Regions from separate parts of the Leclercia sp. G3L genome, predicted to be linked through region 3. Evidence: riboswitches for the same ligand, from Rfam matches in the RefSeq annotation. Region 3 holds a riboswitch; each other region holds the start of a gene.
What was found. Region 3 has a riboswitch for thiamine pyrophosphate ahead of thiC (phosphomethylpyrimidine synthase ThiC). Riboswitches for the same ligand answer to the same signal wherever they lie in the genome.

Region 1 (7,417 bases), 1.9 Mb from region 3:
ATCTCCACGCTCATGTTTCGATATATAGCATTCGGGATTATCAAGGCGTAGGCATTCAGCTTCTTCCTCTTTTGCTCTTTGTTCTTTTTGGGCTGCAAGCAATTCCTCGTGAGCGGCCTTTTCTGCCGCTTTAGTTTTCTGTTCAGCTAAGAATTTTACGTAATCAGCAGTATTTGTAATGTTATTTTCACGGGCGTGTGAAAACTCTCTGCCGTCCTTAAAACCAAGTTTTTGTGCTCTCGCTTCATCGCTTGAGGAACGGGCTGCACTTGCCGCAATAGCAAGTCCGATGATCAGTACTGGCACCGTATAATTATTAACGAATTTATAAGGTAAGTACTTCGCTTTAAGCGTACCGGAACCCAAAACAGCCCAGCCTATCGCGGTAGTACTTGCCAGTAGCTGGCACAATCCAGCGACGGAAAGCATCACTACCGACCAGATCCCCGTACCGATTGCGAAAAGATCACCAAATTTCTCCATTGACGCAAGGAATAAAAATACTCCCCAAATACCATAGATTCCTATTTTTAAATATTTACTCACCGCAATTATCCTTTAAGAATATTCCAAACCGATGGTTCATTCCATTTGAATTATCGGCAAGAATTCGTTTACCTTTAGGAATTTCCATTAAAAAGGGATCCCGCCAAAGTCCATAGATTATCAGTTGTACAACTCTCACAGCTTTATCACTCCCGTTAGCTTCTTTCAGGCCAAAAGTACGGACTTAAGGCCGTCCGTATTTAGGTACTCAAGAGTAACATGCACGCCAATATTGATCGATATTAACGATCAAAATTTCAGAAATTGATCGTTAAAAACTATCAAAATCTATTAATTCAATACAAATCAATAGGTAAAATCGATCAAGCGGATTCTTCATCCATGTAAGTGGTTATGTACCTGATTTCAATACGGAGAGTATTTGAGATACCATCACGCAAACGCTCTTTAAGCGTCGCTACGCCGTTTTATGGGGTCGGGAATGTCGATAATGAACATCGCATTCAGGGGCTTCCTGTCCGTTTTGTCCAAAACACCACCATGAAGGGGGATAGATCGGATCGGGGTCGCTTCGCTCTGGTCAGTACTGATAGGGCTTTTCCAGTAACTGAAACAGCAGATACCCCGCTAAGTACTTAAAGGAATTATTAGTAGAATAAGTAAGGAAATAACAGGCAGTTATGTACTTACTGACAGAACAATAAAACGCGATTGGGTTCGCTCTGTAAGTGACCGAAGGGAACGCAGCAGTAGAACCGAATCCAGCGAACAGTACTCGCTTGCGGGTACTGTTTAATCGTTTTATATGTATAACAATAAGATAAGCTATCAAGTACTCACTCCGCGAGTACTCTTACTAACTACCCGAAACAGTTCGCTTGCTTCGCCGCGTCTGCTTTCAGGTAGTTAATTCGCTTTCGCTCGTTGTTATGTCCGAAATTTATTAACTAAAGGTTTATAAGGTATTATTTTTCGGACATTTATCCGTTTATATGGTGGGGTTTTGGGCTTCAATTTCTGCTTGTTTTTTTGTATTTCATTTTCGTATTTTTCCCACATAGCCTTTTTTTCTTCAGTGCTGAGATCTGCATTGGTAGAACTGGCAAGAAACGCCCTGAACACTTTTAAATCAAGCCCTGGATTGCTGCGTTTCCAACGGCGAAAACGCTTTGCTTTGGTATCATCAAGAGTGAAACGCTTTTCCTTGTTCATGGAGCCTTGCGGTCTGCCTCTCTGCCCTTGCTCGTCGTCATCAATACCGAGATCTATGTACTCAATATTATCCGTAAGTGATCTGGCCTGCCATTCATCAAAAACATAAACGGTCTGGGTTTCAGTACTTTCAAAATTCCTCGAAATCCCTCGTAGTACGAACTGGTGTAAACTTTCATACTCCCTCGCAAGGTGAATCGCCTCGCCGTCAATCTCAAAGAACAATTCACACTGTTTAGCCTCTGTTTCAGAGGGACGCATACAAGCCAACCAGACGCACGTCATAAGGTTATGGTACTGGTTCAATCCTCTGGCATCCGGGCTTATCTCTTTGCCATTTTTAAGACTCTGAGAATCGCTTTTGTTCTTTGTCCAGTAGAATTCCTTCTTCTCAAGCTTTTTATCAATATAAGTGTATATTTTTTGTGCTTTATCAGGGTTGTTAGTTTTCCATGTCCTTGATAGTTTGAATTTTTTCGAGAAGTAATAAACTTTTAATCTGTCTTTAAGTTCTGTGTTGCGTTTCAGTAATCCTTCAAGTTCAGTACTTTTAAATAATTCTTTATTTCCTTTATAGATCAAGGAGTTTTCAAAATTAGCCCCCAGAAAGGTAATTGATACATCTTTGTACTTATTGAGATCTTTCCATGCCGTGATATTAAGCTGTACTTTTTCAGGATTAGTAAAGTATTCATTATTCATGATAAAAATATCGTTATCATTCAAAACGGAAAATTCTTTGTTAACTATATTTTTCATTATGTCCCCCTGTACATCAGGGTTCCTTTTTGCGGCAATATACATATTATTATCATCTAACGACCGTATACCTTTAATGAATGCCTCGTATATTATTTTTTTAATTTCAGTATTTCCATCATTGATGCTCTGGAAAGAGTGGAAATTAGTCACATCATCTATGTAAACAATTCTGTCGGATAGAAGTTCTACAGGTATTTTGAAAAATGTTTTATCTGTTATGATTAGTGTTTTTTTGCATCCCGATGAAAGAAAGTTAATGACAGAACTAATAACACTTTCCTCTCTTGAGACTGTATCAGTAATAATATACATACAATTATTAATTTTCTTTGCTGTCTGCTTAATAAGTTCTTGTGTATTTTGTACTACAAGATATTTTTCGGTACTGTTATTGATTATATTACATATGGCGGTAGTTTTACCTGAACCACATTCAGCAGATACGTACTTAAATTTGGTAAGGATAGATGTAGGATTAATCATTTGTACATGCTCCATATTGATTAATTTAGAAAGGCCGATTCATGTGAGTGAGTCAGCCTTTCATTTTTTTTGGTTTAGATTATTTTTTTAACTGGGGGGTTGTGTAAATGCTTAAGTTTTACTTTTTGATACCAGTTTTTGTATTTCGTGAGTTTGTTATTCCTTAGCTTCCCTATGTATCCTTTGGGTAATCGCACTTTTAATATGTTACATATTCGTGCTGAGGTCATATCGCTACATAGAATGTTTTCATATTGATCAAAAGTTAGTGATATTCCTGATGCAATTCTTTTTTTACGAACTGATTTATTCAGCGTCTTTCTATTGGTACGTATCCCATTTATCTTCATATATTATTCTCCATCATCTGTTTTTTTATTTCTCTTTGAGGTTCTTTTTTTAACCCATTCTGCTGCAATAGTTGAGGTGTCTAATGGAAAATTGTTAGTGTAAACCATTAGTTCATATTCTTCTTCTAATGCTTTTAATTTGGATAGTATTTCATTTTCATAATGATTTTTCATTTTCATTTGATTACCTATTTTATGATTTGCCTGTCACTGCAAATATAGGTCATTTTTGGTTTGCGTTTCGCAGAATTTTATACAATTTCATTACTGATGAGAGAGTTGTTTTTTATATGAAGTAATTACATGATAATACTTAAATGAAAAGAACCGGTATCTGGTAATGACTCCAACTTATTGATAGTGTTTTATGTTCAGATAATGCCCGATGACTTTGTCATGCAGCTCCACCGATTTTGAGAACGACAGCGACTTCCGTCCCAGCCGTGCCAGGTGCTGCCTCAGATTCAGGTTATGCCGCTCAATTCGCTGCGTATATCGCTTGCTGATTACGTGCAGCTTTCCCTTCAGGCGGGATTCATACAGCGGCCAGCCATCCGTCATCCATATCACCACGTCAAAGGGTGACAGCAGGCTCATAAGACGCCCCAGCGTCGCCATAGTGCGTTCACCGAATACGTGCGCAACAACCGTCTTCCGGAGCCTGTCATACGCGTAAAACAGCCAGCGCTGGCGCGATTTAGCCCCGACGTATCCCCACTGTTCGTCCATTTCCGCGCAGACGATGACGTCACTGCCCGGCTGTATGCGCGAGGTTACCGACTGCGGCCTGAGTTTTTTAAGTGACGTAAAATCGTGTTGAGGCCAACGCCCATAATGCGGGCGGTTGCCCGGCATCCAACGCCATTCATGGCCATATCAATGATTTTCTGGTGCGTACCGGGTTGAGAAGCGGTGTAAGTGAACTGCAGTTGCCATGTTTTACGGCAGTGAGAGCAGAGATAGCGCTGATGTCCGGCAGTGCTTTTGCCGTTACGCACCACCCCGTCAGTAGCTGAACAGGAGGGACAGCTGATAGAAACAGAAGCCACTGGAGCACCTCAAAAACACCATCATACACTAAATCAGTAAGTTGGCAGCATCACCCGGTATCTGCTTCATCATTTTTTAAATATGATTTAATACTCCATTTATTGATAGTTGCGGTCAATCCTTCTCGCACATTTTGCTTGAGGTGGTTTATATGAATCTGGATTGACATTGAATATGGAGATTTTAATAGATTAAGTAGGTTAGAAGTAGACTTAAAAGGTATTAAGTTCTTTTGTTTTTCTGTGGGGTACAAAATGGGGTACAAGGTGAGGTACAGCGTAAAATGTAATATTCATAAGTTCAATCTTGTATCAGCACGAGACTTGGCGTAACCTACTAATTGATAAAGAAATGTAATCAACATGACTCGGGGTGCCCTTCCTTGTGAAGGCTGAGAAATACCCGTACCACCTGATCTGGATAATGCCAGCGTAGGGAAGTCAGATGCCCTCCGGGCAATCGCTTCTTCGCGCAAGGCAGGAGCGATACCATGCAGCCTGACCTGCTCAATTTACACGCCTTACACCACTTCCGAACCCGTTCCCCGCTGACCCACTGCATGACCAACGACGTGGTGCAGACCTTTACCGCTAACGTACTGCTGGCCCTCGGGGCCTCTCCGGCGATGGTGATTGAAGCCGAAGAGGCCGAACAGTTCTCCGCTATTGCCGATGCGCTGCTGATTAACGTCGGGACCCTGACCTCCTCGCGCGCTCAGGCGATGCGCCGGGCGATTGAAAGCGCGGTGGCGGCGGGTAAACCCTGGACCCTCGATCCGGTGGCCGTGGGCGCCCTGGCGTACCGGACCCGTTTTTGCCAGCACATCCTCGCCCTGAAACCGGCGGCCATTCGCGGCAACGCCTCTGAAATCCTCGCCCTCGCCGGGATGAGCGCAGGCGGGCGCGGGGTGGACACCACCGACACGGCGGCCAGCGCGCTGCCTGCGGCACAGGCGCTGGCGCGGCAGACCAATGCCATTGTGGTGGTGACCGGGGAGGTGGATTACGTCACTGACGGACTGCGTACCCAGACAATTACCGGCGGCGATCCGCTGATGGCCCGGGTAGTGGGCACCGGCTGCGCCCTGTCGGCGGTAGTGGCGGCCAGCTGCTCGCTGCCCGGGGACCGGCTGGATAACATCGCCGAGGCCTGCGGCTGGATGAAGCGGGCCGGCACGCTGGCGGCGGCGCTTAGTCGCGGCCCGGGCAGTTTTGCCCCGGCGTTTCTGGATGCACTGTGGGAACTGGGGGCGCAACGATGAAACGGATTAACGCGCTTACCATCGCAGGCACCGACCCCAGCGGCGGGGCCGGGATCCAGGCCGACCTGAAGACCTTCTCCGCGCTCGGTGCGTACGGTTGCTCGGTGATCACCGCCCTGGTGGCGCAGAACACCCGCGGGGTGCAGTCGGTCTACCGCATCGAACCTGATTTCGTGGCGGCGCAGCTGGAGTCGGTGTTCAGCGATGTACGCATCGACACCACCAAGATCGGCATGCTGGCCGAAACCGATATCGTCGAGGCGGTGGCGGAGCAGCTCCTGCGTCATCAGGTGAAAAACGTGGTGCTGGATACGGTAATGCTGGCGAAAAGCGGCGACCCGCTGCTGTCACACGCCGCTGTCGACACGCTGCGTAAAAAGCTGCTGCCGCAGGTGGCGCTCATCACCCCCAACCTGCCCGAAGCGGCGGCGTTGCTGGATGCCCCCCATGCCCGTAACGAACAGGAGATGAAAGCGCAGGGTTATGCATTGCTGGCGATGGGGTGCGAGGCGGTGCTGATGAAGGGCGGACATCTGGACGATCCCGAGAGCCCCGACTGGCTGTTTACCCGCGACGGGGCCACGCGCTTTACTGCTCCTCGGGTGAATACCAAAAACACCCACGGCACTGGCTGCACCCTGTCGGCCGCGCTGGCCGCGCTGCGTCCGCGGCACGATAGCTGGGCGGATACCGTCCGCGAGGCCAAAGCCTGGCTCTCCTGCGCACTGGCGCAGGCGGACACGCTGGAAGTGGGGCAGGGCATTGGCCCGGTACATCATTTTCATGCATGGTGGTAGACGGCTGGCAATTTGACGACCCGCAGACCAGGCTTAGGGGGCTTACAATCCTGTGAGCCTGGATAAAACACGCCGACGCTTTGTCGGCACTGACGGGAGGAAAACCATGACTGATATTACGCAATTGCTTGGCAAAGACGCCGACAGCCTGTTACAGCATCGTTGTATGACCATTCCAGCCGACCATCTCTACCTGCCTGGCCACGACTACGTTGACCGCGTGATGGTGGACAACAACCGTCCGCCGGCGGTGCTGCGAAATATGCAGACGCTGTATAACACCGGGCGTCTGGGCGGGACCGGCTATCTGTCGATCCTGCCGGTGGACCAGGGTGTGGAGCACTCGGCGGGTGCCTCCTTTGCCGCCAACCCACTCTATTTTGATCCGAAGAATATCGTGGAACTGGCAATTGAGGCGGGTTGTAACTGCGTGGCGTCCACCTACGGCGTGCTGGCGTCGGTCTCCCGCCGTTACGCGCACCGTATTCCGTTCCTGGTTAAGCTTAACCACAACGAAACCCTGAGCTATCCCACCGAATATGACCAGACCCTGTACGCCAGCGTTGAGCAGGCCTTCAATCTCGGCGCGGTCGCGGTAGGGGCCACCATCTATTTCGGCTCAGAGCAGTCGCGCCGTCAGATAGAGGAGATCTCCGCCGCCTTCGAGCGTGCCCATGAGCTGGGCCTGGTGACCGTGCTGTGGGCGTACCTGCGTAACCCGGCCTTCAACAAAGACGGCACCGATTACCACGTTTCCGCCGATCTCACCGGTCAGGCCAACCATCTGGCGGCCACCATCGGAGCGGATATCGTCAAGCAGAAAATGGCCGAAAACAACGGCGGCTACAAGGCGGTCAAATTTGGTTATACCGACGATCGGGTTTACAGCAAACTGACCAGCGATAACCCCATCGACCTGGTGCGCTACCAGCTGGCGAACTGCTATATGGGCCGCGCCGGGTTGATCAACTCCGGCGGTGCAGCAGGCGGCGAAA
Region 2 (7,417 bases), 530 kb from region 3:
TCTGTCGCACCTGTTCCGCCAGCAGCTGGGGGTAAGCGTGCTGAGCTGGCGCGAGGATCAGCGCATCAGTCAGGCCAAGCTGCTGCTCAGCACCACCCGGATGCCGATTGCTACCGTCGGGCGCAACGTCGGCTTTGAGGATCAGCTCTATTTTTCCCGGGTCTTCAAAAAATGCACAGGCGCCAGCCCGAGCGAATTTCGCGCCGGTTGTGAATAGAAGGTAAATAAAACTAAACATATTCGCTGAATGCCGTTCACACCCGGTAAACTATTCAGACAATTGTTGTCTTGACGCAGCAGGCCTCTCTTCGCAGAATCCCTGCTTCGTCACCTGACCGGAACTGTTATGCAGGCATTGCTGGAACATTTCATTACCCAGTCCGTTACTTACTCGCTTGTCGCTGTGGCGTTAGTGGCCTTTCTTGAATCCCTGGCGCTGGTCGGACTGATTTTACCCGGCACGGTGATGATGAGCGGGCTCGGCGCCCTGATCGGCAGCGGCGAGGTTAACTTCTGGCAGGCGTGGCTGGCGGGGATCGTCGGGTGTCTGCTGGGGGACTGGATCTCATTCTGGCTGGGCTGGCGCTTTAAAAAGCCGCTTCACCGCTGGTCGTTCATGAAGAAGAACAAAGCCCTGCTCGATAAAACCGAGCATGCCCTGCACCAGCACAGCATGTTTACCATTCTGGTGGGCCGCTTTGTTGGTCCGACGCGTCCGCTGGTGCCGATGGTGGCGGGGATGCTGGATCTGCCAGTGACCAAGTTCATCGTGCCGAACCTGCTGGGCTGCCTGTTCTGGCCGCCGATCTACTTCCTGCCAGGCATTCTGGCCGGGGCGGCCATTGATATTCCTGCCGGGGTTCAGAGCGGCGGCTTTAAGTGGCTGCTGCTGGCGAGCGCGCTGCTTCTATGGCTGGCGGCATGGCTCTGCTGGCGGCTGTGGCGCAGCAAAAAAGCCTCTGCGGATCGTCTGAGCAATTACCTGCCGCGCGGGCGCCTGTTCTGGCTGGCACCCGTCACCCTGGGTATCGCTGTGGCGGCGCTGGTGGCGCTGATCCGCCACCCGCTAATGCCGGTCTACGGCGAGATCTTATTGAAGGTCGTCAGCCGCTGACCGCTGTCAGTGGATCCCCAGCAGGCGCGACGCGCTGGCCTTGCCGCTAACCAGCTGTTCCGTATCGCCGTCCCAGGCGATACGGCCATCGGCAATCACCACCGATCGAGGGGCAATTTTAACCGCATCTTCCACGCTGTGGGACACCATCAGCATCGTCAGGTTCTGGCGTTCACACACCTCTTTGACCAGCAGCAGCATCTCCTGACGTAACGCCGGGTCGAGCGCTGAAAAGGGCTCATCCAGCAGCAGGATCGGCTGCTCGCGTACCAGACAGCGGGCGAGGGCGACGCGCTGACGCTGACCGCCCGAGAGCTCGCCCGGCAGCCGGTCCAGCAGATCGCCAATCCCCATTTGCGTTGCGATATCACCCAGCTTCTGCTGTTGCCCGGCGTTCAGCCTGAGGCCCGGATGCATACCGAGACCGATATTCTGGCGCACGCTCAGGTGAGTAAAGAGATTGTTTTCCTGAAACAGCATCGACACCGGGCGCGCGGCAGGCGGCGTGTGGGTGTGGTCCTGGCCCTCAATGGTGATGCGGCCGTTGGCCGGTTGCAGAAAACCGGCCACCAGATTGAGAAGCGTACTTTTCCCCGCGCCGCTGGGGCCGAGCACGGCGATCAGTTCGCCCTGGCGCACGGACAACGTGAAGCGCATCGGCAGGTGCTGATAAAGCCAGGTTACATCAGTGAGAGTTAGCATCACGCCCCGGGATTTTTTCGATAACGGTAAATAACGCAAAGCACAGCAGCAACAGCAGCAGCGCCGTAACGGCGCCATCCTGACTGCGATACGAGCCAATCTGCTGATACAACCAGAACGGCAGGGTGCGGAAATCATCATTGCCAAACAGCGCCACCACCCCGAAATCTCCGATCGACAGCACGCAGGCAAAGGCCAGCGCCTGCGCCAGGGGGCGTTTCAGGGCGCGGAGTTCCACCACCTTCAGCCGTTGCCAGCCGTGCATCCCAAGCGAATCGCAGAGCAGAGTGTAGCGGGCGCTGAGGTCGCGCATCGGATTTTCCAGCACCTTCAGCGCATACGGAATGGCCATCAGGGCGTTGGTGAAGATGACGATGCCATCGGCCGACTCGGGCAGGCCGATAGTGCTGTTGAACAGCAGGAAAAACCCGCTCGCCAGTACGATGCCGGGCATCGCCAGGATCAACATTCCGCTCAGATCCAGCGCCTGCCCGGCCACCATTGCCTGCCGGGCATACAGCTCGCGGCTGGTCCACAGCAGCATCATGGTCAGCAGCACGCAGAGAAGCCCCGCCCCCAGCGCAATGCGTAGCGAGGTGCCGAGCGCCTGCCACAGCACCGGCTGCTGGAGCACCGACAGCAGATTAAGATTCAGGCCATCCACCACCACCGCCAGCAGCGGCGGGAGCAACAGCAGCAGGGCGAGGGTGATGAGCAGGCCATCGGTCAGGCGGCTGTGCAGGCTGTCCTGTGGATCGCGCCAGCCGGCAAGCTGGCTGCTGCCCACGGCAATGGCTTTACCCAGCCGCTGGCTCAGCATCACCAGCCCCAGGCAGCAGAACATCTGCACCATCGCCAGCAGCGCCGCGCGGCCCGGATCGTAGTCGTAGCTGAGGGCCTGATAGATGGCGAGCTCAATGGTGGTGGCCTGCGGCCCGCCGCCCAGCGAGAGCACGGTGGCGAAGCTGGCAAAGCAGAGCATAAAGATCAGCGCGGCAACGGGCGGAATTTGGCGGCGCAGCCATGGCCACTCAACGAAGCGGAAAAAGGACCAGCCGCGCATCCCGAGCTGGGCGGCAAGCTGGCGCTGCTCGCCGGGGATGTTCTCCAGCGCCTGCAGCAGCAGCCGCGTCGCCATCGGCATGTTGAAAAAGACGTGTGCCAGCAGGATGCCCTGCAGGCCATATGGCGAGAAGGTCCACTCCAGCCCGAGGGCCTGGCAGATCGCGGCAAGCCAGCCCTGACGTCCGTAGACGCTGAGGATGCCAAATATCGCCACCAGCACCGGCAGGATCAGGGTCATGGCGCACAGGCGCAGCAGCGCCTGCCGTCCGGGGAAACGACGCCGGTAGAGGGCGCGGGCAAGAAATATGGCGGGCACGACGGAGAGCAGGGCGGAAAGAAACGCCTGCCAGAACGAGAAGCGGATGACGTGCCACAGATAGCTGTCGTGTAGCAGCGCCGTAACGTCGGTGGCTGGCGCGTTAAACCACAGCGCCAGAAATGCCCCCAGGGCGACGGCCACCATTAAGATGGCGGCGATCAGCCCCGGGAGTAACCAGCCGGCGATCAGCGGCTGACGGCGCGTTGCCATTCACTGACCCAGGCGGCACGTTTCCCGGCTACTTCCTGCGGGGAGTATTCCAGTGCGGTTTGCGGTTTCACCAGAGCATCGAAACCGGCCGGTAAAGCCACGTTCGTGACCGGGTACATCCAGTTGCCGGTGGGGATCGTATTCTGGAACGACGGCGAGACCATAAATTTCAGGAACTTCTCCGCCAGTTCCGGCTGTTTGCTGGCATAGGTCCGGGCGGCGACTTCGACCTGCAGGTAGTGGCCTTCGGCAAAATCAGCCGCGGCGTAGTTCTCTTTTTTCTCCGAAATAATGTGATACGCCGGAGAGGTGGTGTAGCTCAGCACCAGGTCGCTTTCCCCTTTCAGGAACAGGCCGTAAGCCTCGCTCCAGCCTTTGGTGACGGTGACGGTTTTGGCCGCCAGCTTCTGCCAGGCTTCCGGGGTTTTATCCCCGTACACTTTTTGCATCCACAGCAGCAGACCCAGCCCCGGGGTGCTGGTGCGCGGATCTTCGTAGATCACGCGCCACTTTTGATCGCTCTCAACCAGCTCTTTCAGGCTCTTCGGCGGGTTTTTCAGCTTGTTTTTGTCATACACGAAGGCGAAGTAGCCGTAATCGAACGGCACAAAGGTGTCATTCTTCCAGCCGCCAGGGAGGTTAACCGCATCGGTCGCCACGCCGCTTTTAGCGAACAGCCCGGTTTGCGTTGCCGCTTCCAGCAGGTTGTTATCCAGACCCAGCACCACGTCGGCTTTGCTGTTCTTACCTTCCATACGCAGGCGATTGAGCAGCGAGACGCCATCCTCCAGCGCCACGAATTTCAGCTCGCAGTTACAGTCGGCTTCAAAGGCTTTTTTGACCGCCGGGCCAGGGCCCCAGTCGGCGGCGAAAGAGTCATAGGTGTAGACCGTCAGGACAGGGCTGGCAACGGCAGGCAGCGCGATCAGCGCCAGCAGGGGAAGAACAGTTTTGAACACTTTGCACCTCTGTATTTGAGAGTGGCAAAGGATTTTGAGCGACAGCCTCAAATCCCTTCGCCGGCGTTATCCGGATCAGGTTCGACGGGTATTTTCTCAGCACACGCTTGCGCGCAGCACCCCGTTGAGAACGGCGGTATTGTAATGATTTGGTGAATATTACGAAAGTATTATGGTTCCGGCGGCGCAAACCACGCGGATTTAAAGTCAAACCAGCCGAGGGTGTTCATGCGCAAACCACGCATGCTGCGCTGCCCCTGGATCATCAGCCAGTGGTGGATCAGCGGGACAATCGCCTGCTGGGACAACAGCTGCTGGCACCAGACAGCAAGGTTCATCTCGCCCGCACGCCACTCGGCGGCATCCTGCTGCCAGTCGCGCCCAATGCAGTGCTGCAGGAGCGGGACTTCATACAGATGTGAAAACAGCGAGAAGTCGAGGGGCAGGGTGAAATTGACGCTGTTGAGCCAGATGTCGCTCACCGTCTCACCACGATACCACTCCTCGTAGCTGACCTCCCGAATGTTGAGCGTCACCTGCTCGGCGGCCAGCAGTTCGCTCATCATTCGGGCGATCACCCGGTGTTCGATATGCTCGCGGTAGAAGGTCAGGGTGAGGCTCTCCAGTCCGGCCGGTTTATCGCCGCGTCCCGGGCGGGCGTGGTGCCAGCGCGGCAGCAGGCCATACGCCGGGAACCAGTAGGACTGATAGACCTCCTCAGCCTGATAGATCAGGTTCGCCGGAGAGAGGATCCGGCTTACCCACTGACGCACTTCGGCGCTAGCCCCGCGGTGGGAGCGGGCGTCGAACAGCAGATAGTAACAGCCCTCTTCAAGCCGACTTTCCACCGCCTTTTCCCCCTCGGTGGGCCCTTCCAGCGTCAGGCCGACGCTAAGCTCTTCGTTGATATCCGGGAGGACCCAGACGTTCACCTCATCAATCAGCGCCCGGTAGCCAAAGTAGTCATCGAAGGCGCGGATCTTGAGCTGGTTATTGTTGTTGCGCGAGACGGCGTAAGGCCCTGTGCCCACCGGCAGGCTGGCAAAGCTATGCATCGTTTCCCATTCGCGCGGCAGGATCATCGAGGGGACATATCCCAGCAGCCACGGCAGCCAGCGGTCGGGCTGCGAAAGCTGAATATCCAGGGTCCAGGCGGTGGGCGACTGGATCCGGGTGATATGTGAATAGAGCGGCAGCTCACGGGCGCGCTGCAGCGAGGCGATGACGTCGGCCATCTCCAGCTCGCGTCCGTGGTGGAAGTGGATGCCGGGCCGCAGGAAAAAACGCCAGTGCAACGGGGAAAGTTGCTGCCAGTGGTGGGCAATGTCGGCTTCCAGTTCCCCGTTTTCCTCATTTATGCGCGTCAGTCCGCTAAAAATCTGCCGCGCCATGTGGGTTTCGGAGCGCCGTAATGCGCTGCCCGGCAACAGGTTTTTCATCGGACGATAATAGAGCACCCGCAGGATATGCCTGCCCTGGCGGAAGCTGCGGCCCAGGTGGGAGACCAGCATCTGGCGCACCGCGGCCTTGTCACCCACCAGCTGCACCAGCTGTTCGATGCGATCCTGTTCAAGCAGATCTTCCGCCCGCTGCTGCTGTAGCGCCAGACCGGTATAAAGAAAGGTGAGGCGGGAACGCTTGCCGCGTCCGGCTTCGGCTTCCCAGTTCAGCCAGCCCTGCTGCTGCATGGTGTTGAGCAGGGTGCGCATATGGCGGCGCGAGCAGCTGAGCAGCTCGGCCAGTTCACTGAGCGTGGTGTCCCGGGTCTGGCCGTCACAGCACTGCCACAGGCGGATAAATTGTTGTTGCAGACGACCAGAGGGCATAAAAGAGGAACTCCTGACAAAAAATCAGCAATTTATTAATCCCTATATTAAGCCAATAATTCACTTCGATGAAGCGAGGAGGTGAATATGAAGAGGTCTACCGCGAATCAGTTTTACCAACAGTACTTCTCAGCGACAAAGGGAGTGTCCTGGCTGGCCCGCCGGTGTGCAGAGCAGCGGCTGAAAATACTGGAAGATCTGATGCAGTGGGAGGTGACAACGTCGACCTCGGAACGCTGAATTGCTTCGATCATGTGTGACTGAGTATTGGTGCGAATCACCACGCCAGCAGGTATTATCTGCTGGCTTTTTTCGTTTTCACTTGCGCTAAAGGGAACAGGTAATGCTCTGGTTAATGACGATGGGACGCCGGCTCAACGGTGTGTATGCCGCCTTTTTAATGGTGGCTTTTATGATGGGCGTCGCCGGTGCGCTGCAGGCCCCGACCCTGAGCCTGTTCCTGAGCCGTGAGGTGGGTGCCCAACCCTTCTGGGTGGGGATTTTTTACACCGTCAATGCTGTCGCCGGGATCCTGGTCAGCCTGTGGCTGGCGAAGCGATCGGACAGCCAGGGAGACCGCCGCAAGCTGATCCTCTTTTGCTGCGCGATGGCGATCGGCAACGCGCTGCTGTTTGCCTTTAACCGTCACTATCTGACCTTGCTCACCTGCGGCGTGCTGCTGGCAGCGCTTGCCAACACCGCCATGCCGCAGCTGTTTGCCCTCGCGCGGGAATACGCCGACAGCTCGGCGCGGGAAGTCGTGATGTTCAGCTCGGTGATGCGTGCCCAGCTGTCGCTGGCGTGGGTTATCGGCCCGCCGCTGGCCTTTATGCTGGCGCTCAACTATGGCTTTACCGCCATGTTCTCCATTGCGGCGGCCATTTTTGCCGTTAGCCTGGGGCTGATCGCCTTCGCGCTGCCCTCCGTTTCCCGGGTGGACTCTGCAGGTGCGATACCGGTGACCCAGGTCAGCGGCTGGAAAGACAAAAATGTCCGCAGGCTGTTTATCGCCTCCACTCTGATGTGGACCTGCAACACCATGTACATCATCGATATGCCGCTGTGGATCAGCAGCGATCTGGGCCTGCCGGACAAGCTCGCCGGGATCTTAATGGGCACCGCCGCCGGGCTGGAAATCCCGGCGATGATCCTCGCCGGTTATTACGTCAAACACTTCGGTAAACGGCGGATGATGGTGATTGCGGTGGCGGCGGGCGTGCTG
Region 3 (7,417 bases):
GCTGGCGTTCATCCATGATCGACGCGGGCTGGATCCCCCCGGCACAGGGGCGCAGCCGTGGGAAGGAGATCGAGTACCGGCTCTGCCAGTAGCGCTGCTGCAGCCACAGCAGATGTTCCGCCACCATAAAGTTGTCGACCCGCCAGCTGTCGGAGAGCCCGGTCAGTGCCCCGAGTCCGATCTTGTCGATCCCGGCGCGGCCCAGTCGATCCGGCGTCTCCAGCCGCCAGAAAAAGTCCTGCTTTTTACCTTTCAGATGGTGCTGAGCATATACCGCCTCGTGATAGGTTTCCTGATAGACCAGCACGCCATCCAGCCCCAGCGTTTTCAGCTCACCATATTCGTCTTCTGACAGGGGTTGAACCTCCATCTGCAACGAGGCGAACTGGCGGCGAATGGCCGGGAGATGGCGACGAAAATAGTCCATCCCGACCTTAGTCTGGTGCTCGCCAGTCACCAGCAGCAGATGCTCAAACCCCATCTCGCGGATCGCGGCACACTCCCGGGCAATCTCATGTTCATCCAGCGTCTTGCGCTTGATGTGGTTGCTCATTGAAAAGCCGCAGTAGGTACAGTCGTTCGCGCACAGGTTGGAGAGATAGAGCGGAACATAAAAGCTCACCGTGTTGCCAAAGCGCTGGCGCGTCAGACGCTGGGCCCGCTGCGCCATTGGCTCAAGATACGCGCTGGCGGCGGGGGAGAGCAGGGCCATCATGTCCTCGCGCGTCGGCTGCCGGGCATTCAGGGCGCGTTCAACGTCCGCCGGGGTTTTACTGTTGATGCGCAGGCGAATATCGTCCCAGTCGAGCTGGCGCCAGCGATCGGTAAAGGTGCTCATGAGAAGGCCTCCAGAAATCCGGTTAACGGGCTCGTGGCCTGGGCTTCAGGGCTCCGTGAACCGGGGCCAGACTGACGCGCCAGCACGCCCGCCTCCACCGCCAGCCGAAAGGCCCGTGCCATGCTCACCGGATCGTCCGCGACCGCAATGGCGGTGTTGACCAGCACGGCATCGGCACCCATCTCCAGCGCCTGCGCGGCATGGCTGGGCACGCCGATGCCGGCGTCCACGATCACCGGCACCGTCGCCTGCTGAATGATAATCTCCAGCATCGTGCGGGTTTCCAGCCCCTGATTGGAACCTATCGGCGCTCCGAGCGGCATCACCGCGGCGCAACCCGCCTCTTCGAGCCGTTTGCACAGCACCGGATCGGCGCCGCAGTAGGGCAGCACCGTGAACCCCTCTTTGACCAGCATCTCCGCCGCTTTCAGCGTCTCGATGGGATCGGGAAGCAGCCAGCGGGCATCGGGATGGATCTCCAGTTTGAGCCAGTGCGTCCCCAGCGCCTCGCGCGCCAGTCGGGCGGCGAACACGGCTTCCTCCGCGGTTTTGGCTCCGGAAGTATTGGGCAGCAGGCTCACGCCCGCCTCCAGCAGCGGCGCCAGAATAGCGTCATTGTGATGACGCAGATCGACCCGCTTCATCGCCAGGGTCACAAGTTGGCTGCCGCTCTCGCGAATGGCGTCCACCATCAGCTGCGGCGAGGCGAACTTGCCGGTGCCGGTAAACAGATGCGAATCAAAGGTTTTATCAGCAATACGTAACATCTCAGCCTCCGGCAATCACCTGAAAGAGCAGGATCCGATCGCCTTCGCGGACCTGCTGTTTATCCCACTGCTCGCGCGGCAGGATCTGTTGGTTCAGGGCCAGCGCGACCCCGGGTTTTAACTGGCGCAGCTGGTGGAGCAGGGTGGCGACGGTTAAACCTTCCACGCACTGCATCGGTTCGTCGTTAAACAGGATCTGCATGCTGCCCTCCACACACCGCACAGCCGCTGGCGCGCTGCAGGGCCAGCTGTCGCCAGCTGCCCGCCCGGGCATCAAACAGGCGCAGCGCATTGCGTGGGGTCTCAATGCCGCTGAGCAGCTTGATCGCCTCCAGCGCCTGCAAGGTTCCCATCACGCCCACCACCGGCCCGACGATCCCTGCGGTGCGGCAGTTGCGTTGCGGCTCGTCATCCTCCGGCCACAGACAGCGGTAACAGCCCTGCGCCCAGGGCGGCGTCAGCACCATCATCTGGCCACCAAAACCCACAGCGCTGGCGGTAATGAGCGGAGTATTGAGCATCACGCAGGCGGCGTTGATCGCCTGGCGCGTGGCCATGTTATCGGTGCAGTCCAGCACCACGTCGGCGCGGGCGATCTCATCCTCCAGCGCTTTGCCATCCAGGCGCGTCTGCAGGGCAATCAGCCGGATATCCGGGTTAAGCTGCTGCAGCCGACGCTGCGTTACCTGCGCCTTTGGCTGGGCGATGTCGTCGGTAGTGAAGAGGATCTGGCGCTGCAAATTACTCAGATGAACCTCGTCATCGTCGGCCAGCACCAGAGTGCCGATCCCGGCCCCGGCCAGGTACAGCGCCGCCGGGGCGCCTAATCCGCCGAGACCGACCAGCAGGACCCGGCTGGCGAGCAGCTTCTGCTGCCCGTCGATGGCGATATCGTCCAGCAGGATCTGACGGCTGTAGCGCATAAAGTCACGGTCATTCATCGCCTGCTCCCGCCAGTTGCAGTAACTGCGCCGTCGCTGCCTGCCAGTCATCGGCCTGGGTGATGGCGCTTACTACCGCGATGCTCCCAACGCCGGTCGCCAGTACCGCCGGGGCGCGCTCGAGACTGATACCGCCGATGGCAACGGTAGGGTAATCCGCCAGTCGTTCGATATGCCGGGCCAGCTGCTCCAGCCCCTGAGGGGCGGAAGGCATCTGCTTGGTCTGGGTAGGGAAAACGTGCCCCAGGGCGATATAGGACGGACTCGCCGCCAGCGCCACGTCGATCTCCATATCGTCGTGGGTCGAGACGCCGAGACGTAACCCGGCGGCACGAATGGCCTCAAGATCGGTGGTCTCCAGATCCTCCTGACCCAGATGCACGCCGTAAGCCTGATGTTTAATCGCCAGGCGCCAGTAGTCATTGATAAACAGCCGGGCGTTGTAGCGACGCCCCAGGGCAATGGCCGCCACGATATCGGCTTCGACCTCATCCTCCTGCTTGTCCTTGATGCGCAGCTGGAGCGTTTGTACGCCCGCGGCAAGCAGGCGTTCGATCCACGCCACGCTGTCGACTACCGGATAGAGCCCCAGACGAAAGGGCACCGGCGGAAAGTTGGGTTGATACATTACGCCTCCTCTTTTTTGAGGTAGATTTCGCCGCCCCGGGCGCGGAAGGTTTCCGACATATCGGCCATCCCCACTTCGATGGTCTGCGCCGCGGCGTAGTCGCGCACTTCCTGGCTGATTTTCATCGAGCAGAATTTTGGCCCGCACATGGAGCAGAAGTGCGCCACTTTGCCCGACTCCTGCGGCAGGGTTTCGTCGTGGTAGGCGCGGGCGGTGAACGGGTCAAGGGCGAGGTTGAACTGATCTTCCCAGCGGAATTCAAAGCGCGCTTTTGACATGGCGTTATCGCGGATCTGCGCCCCCGGATGGCCCTTCGCCAGGTCGGCAGCATGGGCGGCAATCTTGTAGGTGATTAGCCCTTGCTTCACGTCCTCTTTATTCGGCAGGCCGAGATGCTCTTTCGGCGTGACGTAGCAGAGCATCGCGCAGCCAAACCAGCCGATCATCGCCGCGCCAATTCCGGAGGTGAAGTGGTCATAGCCCGGTGCGATGTCGGTGGTCAACGGCCCCAGGGTGTAGAACGGCGCTTCGTGGCAGTGCTCCAGCTCCTCGGTCATGTTGCGGCGGATCATCTGCATCGGCACATGGCCCGGGCCTTCAATCATCACCTGGACGTCATACTCCCAGGCAATTTTGGTCAGCTCGCCCAGGGTATGTAGCTCGGCAAACTGGGCTTCGTCGTTGGCATCGCGAATGGAACCCGGACGCAGGCCATCGCCCAGCGACAGCGATACGTCGTACGCGGCGCAGATTTCGCAGATCTCGCGGAAGTGTTCATACAGGAAGTTCTCCTGATGATGGGACAGGCACCATTTCGCCATAATAGAACCGCCGCGGGAGACGATGCCGGTCAGGCGTTTGGCGGTCATCGGCACGTAGCGCAGCAGCACGCCCGCGTGGATGGTGAAGTAGTCCACGCCCTGCTCGGCCTGCTCCAGCAGCGTATCGCGGAACGCTTCCCAGGTGAGATCTTCCGCAATGCCGTTCACCTTCTCCAGCGCCTGGTAGATGGGTACCGTGCCAATCGGCACCGGACTGTTACGCAGGATCCACTCGCGGGTTTCGTGAATATAGCGCCCGGTAGAGAGGTCCATCACCGTGTCCGCGCCCCAGCGGGTGGACCAGACCAGTTTTTCCACCTCTTCTTCGATGGAGGAGGTGACCGCCGAGTTACCGATGTTGGCATTCACTTTCACCAGGAAGTTACGTCCGATGATCATCGGCTCTGATTCCGGGTGATTAATATTGGCCGGAATAATGGCGCGGCCAGCAGCGACTTCGTCACGTACAAATTCCGGAGTGATGTTCTCCGGCAGGCGGGCGCCAAAGCCTTCTCCCGGATGCTGGTGGCGCAGCACTTCGCCACGGATGCGCTCGCGGCCCATGTTTTCGCGGATGGCGATAAACTCCATCTCTGGCGTCACTATCCCCTGGCGGGCGTAATGCAGCTGGGTCACGCATTTACCCGCTCTGGCACGCTTCGGCGTGAGCAGTCCGGTAAAGCGCAGCTCGTCCAGCCCGTCATCGGCCAGACGCTCCCGGGTATAGGCTGAGCTTTGCGCATTCAGGGTTTCGCTGTCGTTACGGGCTTCAATCCACGGCTGGCGCAGCTTCGCCAGACCCTGCTGGACGTTAATCGCCACAGCCGGATCGCCGTACGGGCCGGAGGTGTCGTACACCGGCACCGCTTCGTTCTCTTCAAACTGCGGGTTCTCTTTGCTGCCGCCGATTAACGTCGGGCTGAGCTGGATCTCGCGCATTGGCACGCGGATATCCTCCTGCGAACCCGTCAGGTAAATGCGTTTTGAGTTGGGGAAAGCAGTGCCTTCCAGGGTGTCGATAAAGTGTTGGGCGTGTGCGCGCTGTTCGCGGCGGGTCATTTTTGTGGCAGACATAGCTCGTTCCAGTAAGTTCAGGAAGTGGCTTGTCAGACGACGGATGAAGCAAGAGAGGATCGCCCGGGGGCGATACAATAAATTGACTCTTGTTCCCTTCGCAGGTCTTAACCTGATCAGGTTCCGCGGATCCCGAATTAACGGTCTCAGCCCGGCTTTCGCACTGGGCACTCCGACAAGAATAGGCTCCCCTACAGCGGGAGCAGTGAATGTAAACTACGCGTTAACGAGGAATAACTCAAGCCGGTCGGGCGACGTTATCTTCGTTGCTCGCTTTCAGATTGTGATCCAGCGCAAGGGCGATCAGGTTATCTTCCAGCGTAAAGCGTTGCTCCAGCGCCTCGCCGATATCGGAAAGCGCCTGCTGAAATTCCAGGTAGTTATCCTGATCGATGGCGTTTTCCAGCGTGGAGTCATAGTAATCCATGATTTGCTGGGTATTGGCCTCCAGCAGGGGATAGAGTTTGGTTGCCGCTAAATACGGGCTGTTGCCTTCCATTTCACGGATAAAACGTTCATAAATATTGAAATGACCGTTGGAAAGGTAGTCGACCAGGCTCTGACAGAAATCGTCCAGCGCTTTTTCATTCAGGCGCATATAGGACTCTTTGCCAGGCTTAATGCCAACGAGATTGTAGTAGGCAACAAGCAGATGTTTCCGCACGTGCAGCCAGCGATCGACCAGTTTGTTACTTCCGCCAACGCGCTCTGTCAGGTTTTCTAGCTGGTTTAGCATGTTTGACTCCGCAAGGTTAAGATTAAAAGCTGCCCACCCAAAATGTAATAGTATTGTTACCAACATGCCTGTGAAGCAAAGGTAGTGCAATAGATATGGATCGTATAATTGAAAAATCGGATCGCGGCTGGTGGTTAGTCAGCCATGAACAAAAATTATGGTTGCCCGGTGGTGAATTACCATATGGCGAGGCCGGAAATTTCGATCTTGCGGGGCAACACGCACTAAATATAGGTGAGTGGAAGGGCGATTCTGTGTGGTTGATCCAACAAAATCGTCGTCACGATATGGGATCGGTGCGCCAGGTGCTCGATCTTGATGTCGGCTTGTTCCAACTGGCGGGTCGTGCTGTGCAGCTTGCCGAGTTTTATCGCTCGCATAAGTTCTGCGGCTACTGTGGCCACACCATGCACCCGAGCAAAACCGAGTGGGCGATGCTCTGCAGCCACTGCCGGGAACGCTATTACCCGCAAATCGCGCCGTGCATCATTGTCGCTATCCGTCGGGATGACTCCATCTTACTGGCGCAACACACCCGTCATCGCAACGGGGTGCATACCGTGCTCGCCGGATTTGTCGAAGTGGGCGAAACCCTGGAGCAGGCCGTGGCGCGAGAAGTGATGGAGGAGAGCGGGATTAAGGTGAAAAATTTACGTTATGTCACCTCCCAGCCGTGGCCGTTCCCACAGTCGCTGATGACCGCCTTTATGGCCGAGTACGACAGCGGCGAGATCGTCGTCGATCCGAAAGAGCTGCTGTCCGCCGACTGGTATCGCTACGACGATTTACCCCTGCTGCCACCGCCGGGCACCGTGGCGCGCCGCCTGATAGAAGATACCGTGGCAATGTGTCGGGCTGACGATGTGTGAGACATGTTACACTGGAGATAAGACGCTTAAGGAACTGCAAAAATGACCGAACTGAAGAACGATCGTTATCTGCGTGCGCTGCTGCGCCAACCCGTTGATATCACCCCGGTATGGATGATGCGCCAGGCGGGCCGCTATTTGCCGGAATACAAAGCCACGCGCGCGCAGGCGGGCGATTTTATGTCGCTGTGCAAAAACGCGGAGCTGGCCTGTGAAGTGACCCTTCAGCCGCTGCGCCGCTATCCGCTGGACGCGGCGATCCTCTTCTCCGATATCCTGACTATCCCCGACGCGATGGGGCTTGGCCTGTACTTTGAAACCGGCGAGGGCCCGCGCTTTAGCTCGCCGATTAAGAGCAAAGCGGACATCGACAACCTGCCGATCCCGGACCCGGAGCAGGAGCTCGGTTATGTGATGAATGCGGTGCGCACCATTCGCCGCGAGCTGAAAGGCGACGTGCCGCTGATCGGTTTTTCCGGCAGCCCGTGGACGCTGGCGACCTACATGGTCGAAGGCGGCAGCAGCAAAGCCTTCACCGTGATCAAGAAGATGATGTACGCCGATCCGCTGGCGCTGCACGCCCTGCTGGATAAGCTGGCGAAAAGCGTCACCCTCTACCTGAACGCGCAGATCAAAGCCGGCGCCCAGTCGGTGATGATCTTCGACACTTGGGGTGGGGTGCTGACGGGCCGCGATTACCAACAGTTCTCGCTCTACTACATGCATAAAATTGTCGATGGCCT

Region 1: another riboswitch for thiamine pyrophosphate. It lies ahead of thiM (hydroxyethylthiazole kinase); the one in region 3 lies ahead of thiC (phosphomethylpyrimidine synthase ThiC).
Region 2: another riboswitch for thiamine pyrophosphate. It lies ahead of thiB (thiamine ABC transporter substrate binding subunit); the one in region 3 lies ahead of thiC (phosphomethylpyrimidine synthase ThiC).

Annotation. Positions count from the first base shown of each region.
Region 1 is NZ_CP088265.1:2,785,103-2,792,519, forward strand. Features, by position in the region: gene LRS40_RS14640 (hypothetical protein) at 1-546, opposite strand, end outside; gene LRS40_RS14645 (DEAD/DEAH box helicase family protein) at 1,435-2,964, opposite strand; gene LRS40_RS14650 (hypothetical protein) at 3,318-3,494, opposite strand; one part of gene LRS40_RS14655 (IS1-like element IS1A family transposase) at 3,666-4,114, opposite strand; one part of gene LRS40_RS14655 (IS1-like element IS1A family transposase) at 4,114-4,363, opposite strand; TPP riboswitch at 4,723-4,819, shown strand; gene thiM (hydroxyethylthiazole kinase) at 4,855-5,625, shown strand; gene thiD (bifunctional hydroxymethylpyrimidine kinase/phosphomethylpyrimidine kinase) at 5,622-6,422, shown strand; gene fbaB (class I fructose-bisphosphate aldolase) at 6,529-7,417, shown strand, end outside.
Region 2 is NZ_CP088265.1:403,155-410,571, reverse strand. Features, by position in the region: gene araC (arabinose operon transcriptional regulator AraC) at 1-217, shown strand, start outside; gene LRS40_RS03360 (DedA family protein) at 347-1,114, shown strand; gene thiQ (thiamine ABC transporter ATP-binding protein ThiQ) at 1,121-1,816, opposite strand; gene thiP (thiamine/thiamine pyrophosphate ABC transporter permease ThiP) at 1,800-3,410, opposite strand; gene thiB (thiamine ABC transporter substrate binding subunit) at 3,386-4,369, opposite strand; TPP riboswitch at 4,404-4,503, opposite strand; gene sgrR (HTH-type transcriptional regulator SgrR) at 4,540-6,195, opposite strand; gene sgrT (glucose uptake inhibitor SgrT) at 6,283-6,435, shown strand; gene LRS40_RS03330 (sugar efflux transporter) at 6,539-7,417, shown strand, end outside.
Region 3 is NZ_CP088265.1:929,797-937,213, reverse strand. Features, by position in the region: gene thiH (2-iminoacetate synthase ThiH) at 1-838, opposite strand, end outside; gene thiG (thiazole synthase) at 835-1,605, opposite strand; gene thiS (sulfur carrier protein ThiS) at 1,607-1,807, opposite strand; gene thiF (thiazole biosynthesis adenylyltransferase ThiF) at 1,791-2,546, opposite strand; gene thiE (thiamine phosphate synthase) at 2,539-3,174, opposite strand; gene thiC (phosphomethylpyrimidine synthase ThiC) at 3,174-5,069, opposite strand; TPP riboswitch at 5,146-5,254, opposite strand; gene rsd (sigma D regulator) at 5,308-5,805, opposite strand; gene nudC (NAD(+) diphosphatase) at 5,901-6,674, shown strand; gene hemE (uroporphyrinogen decarboxylase) at 6,717-7,417, shown strand, end outside.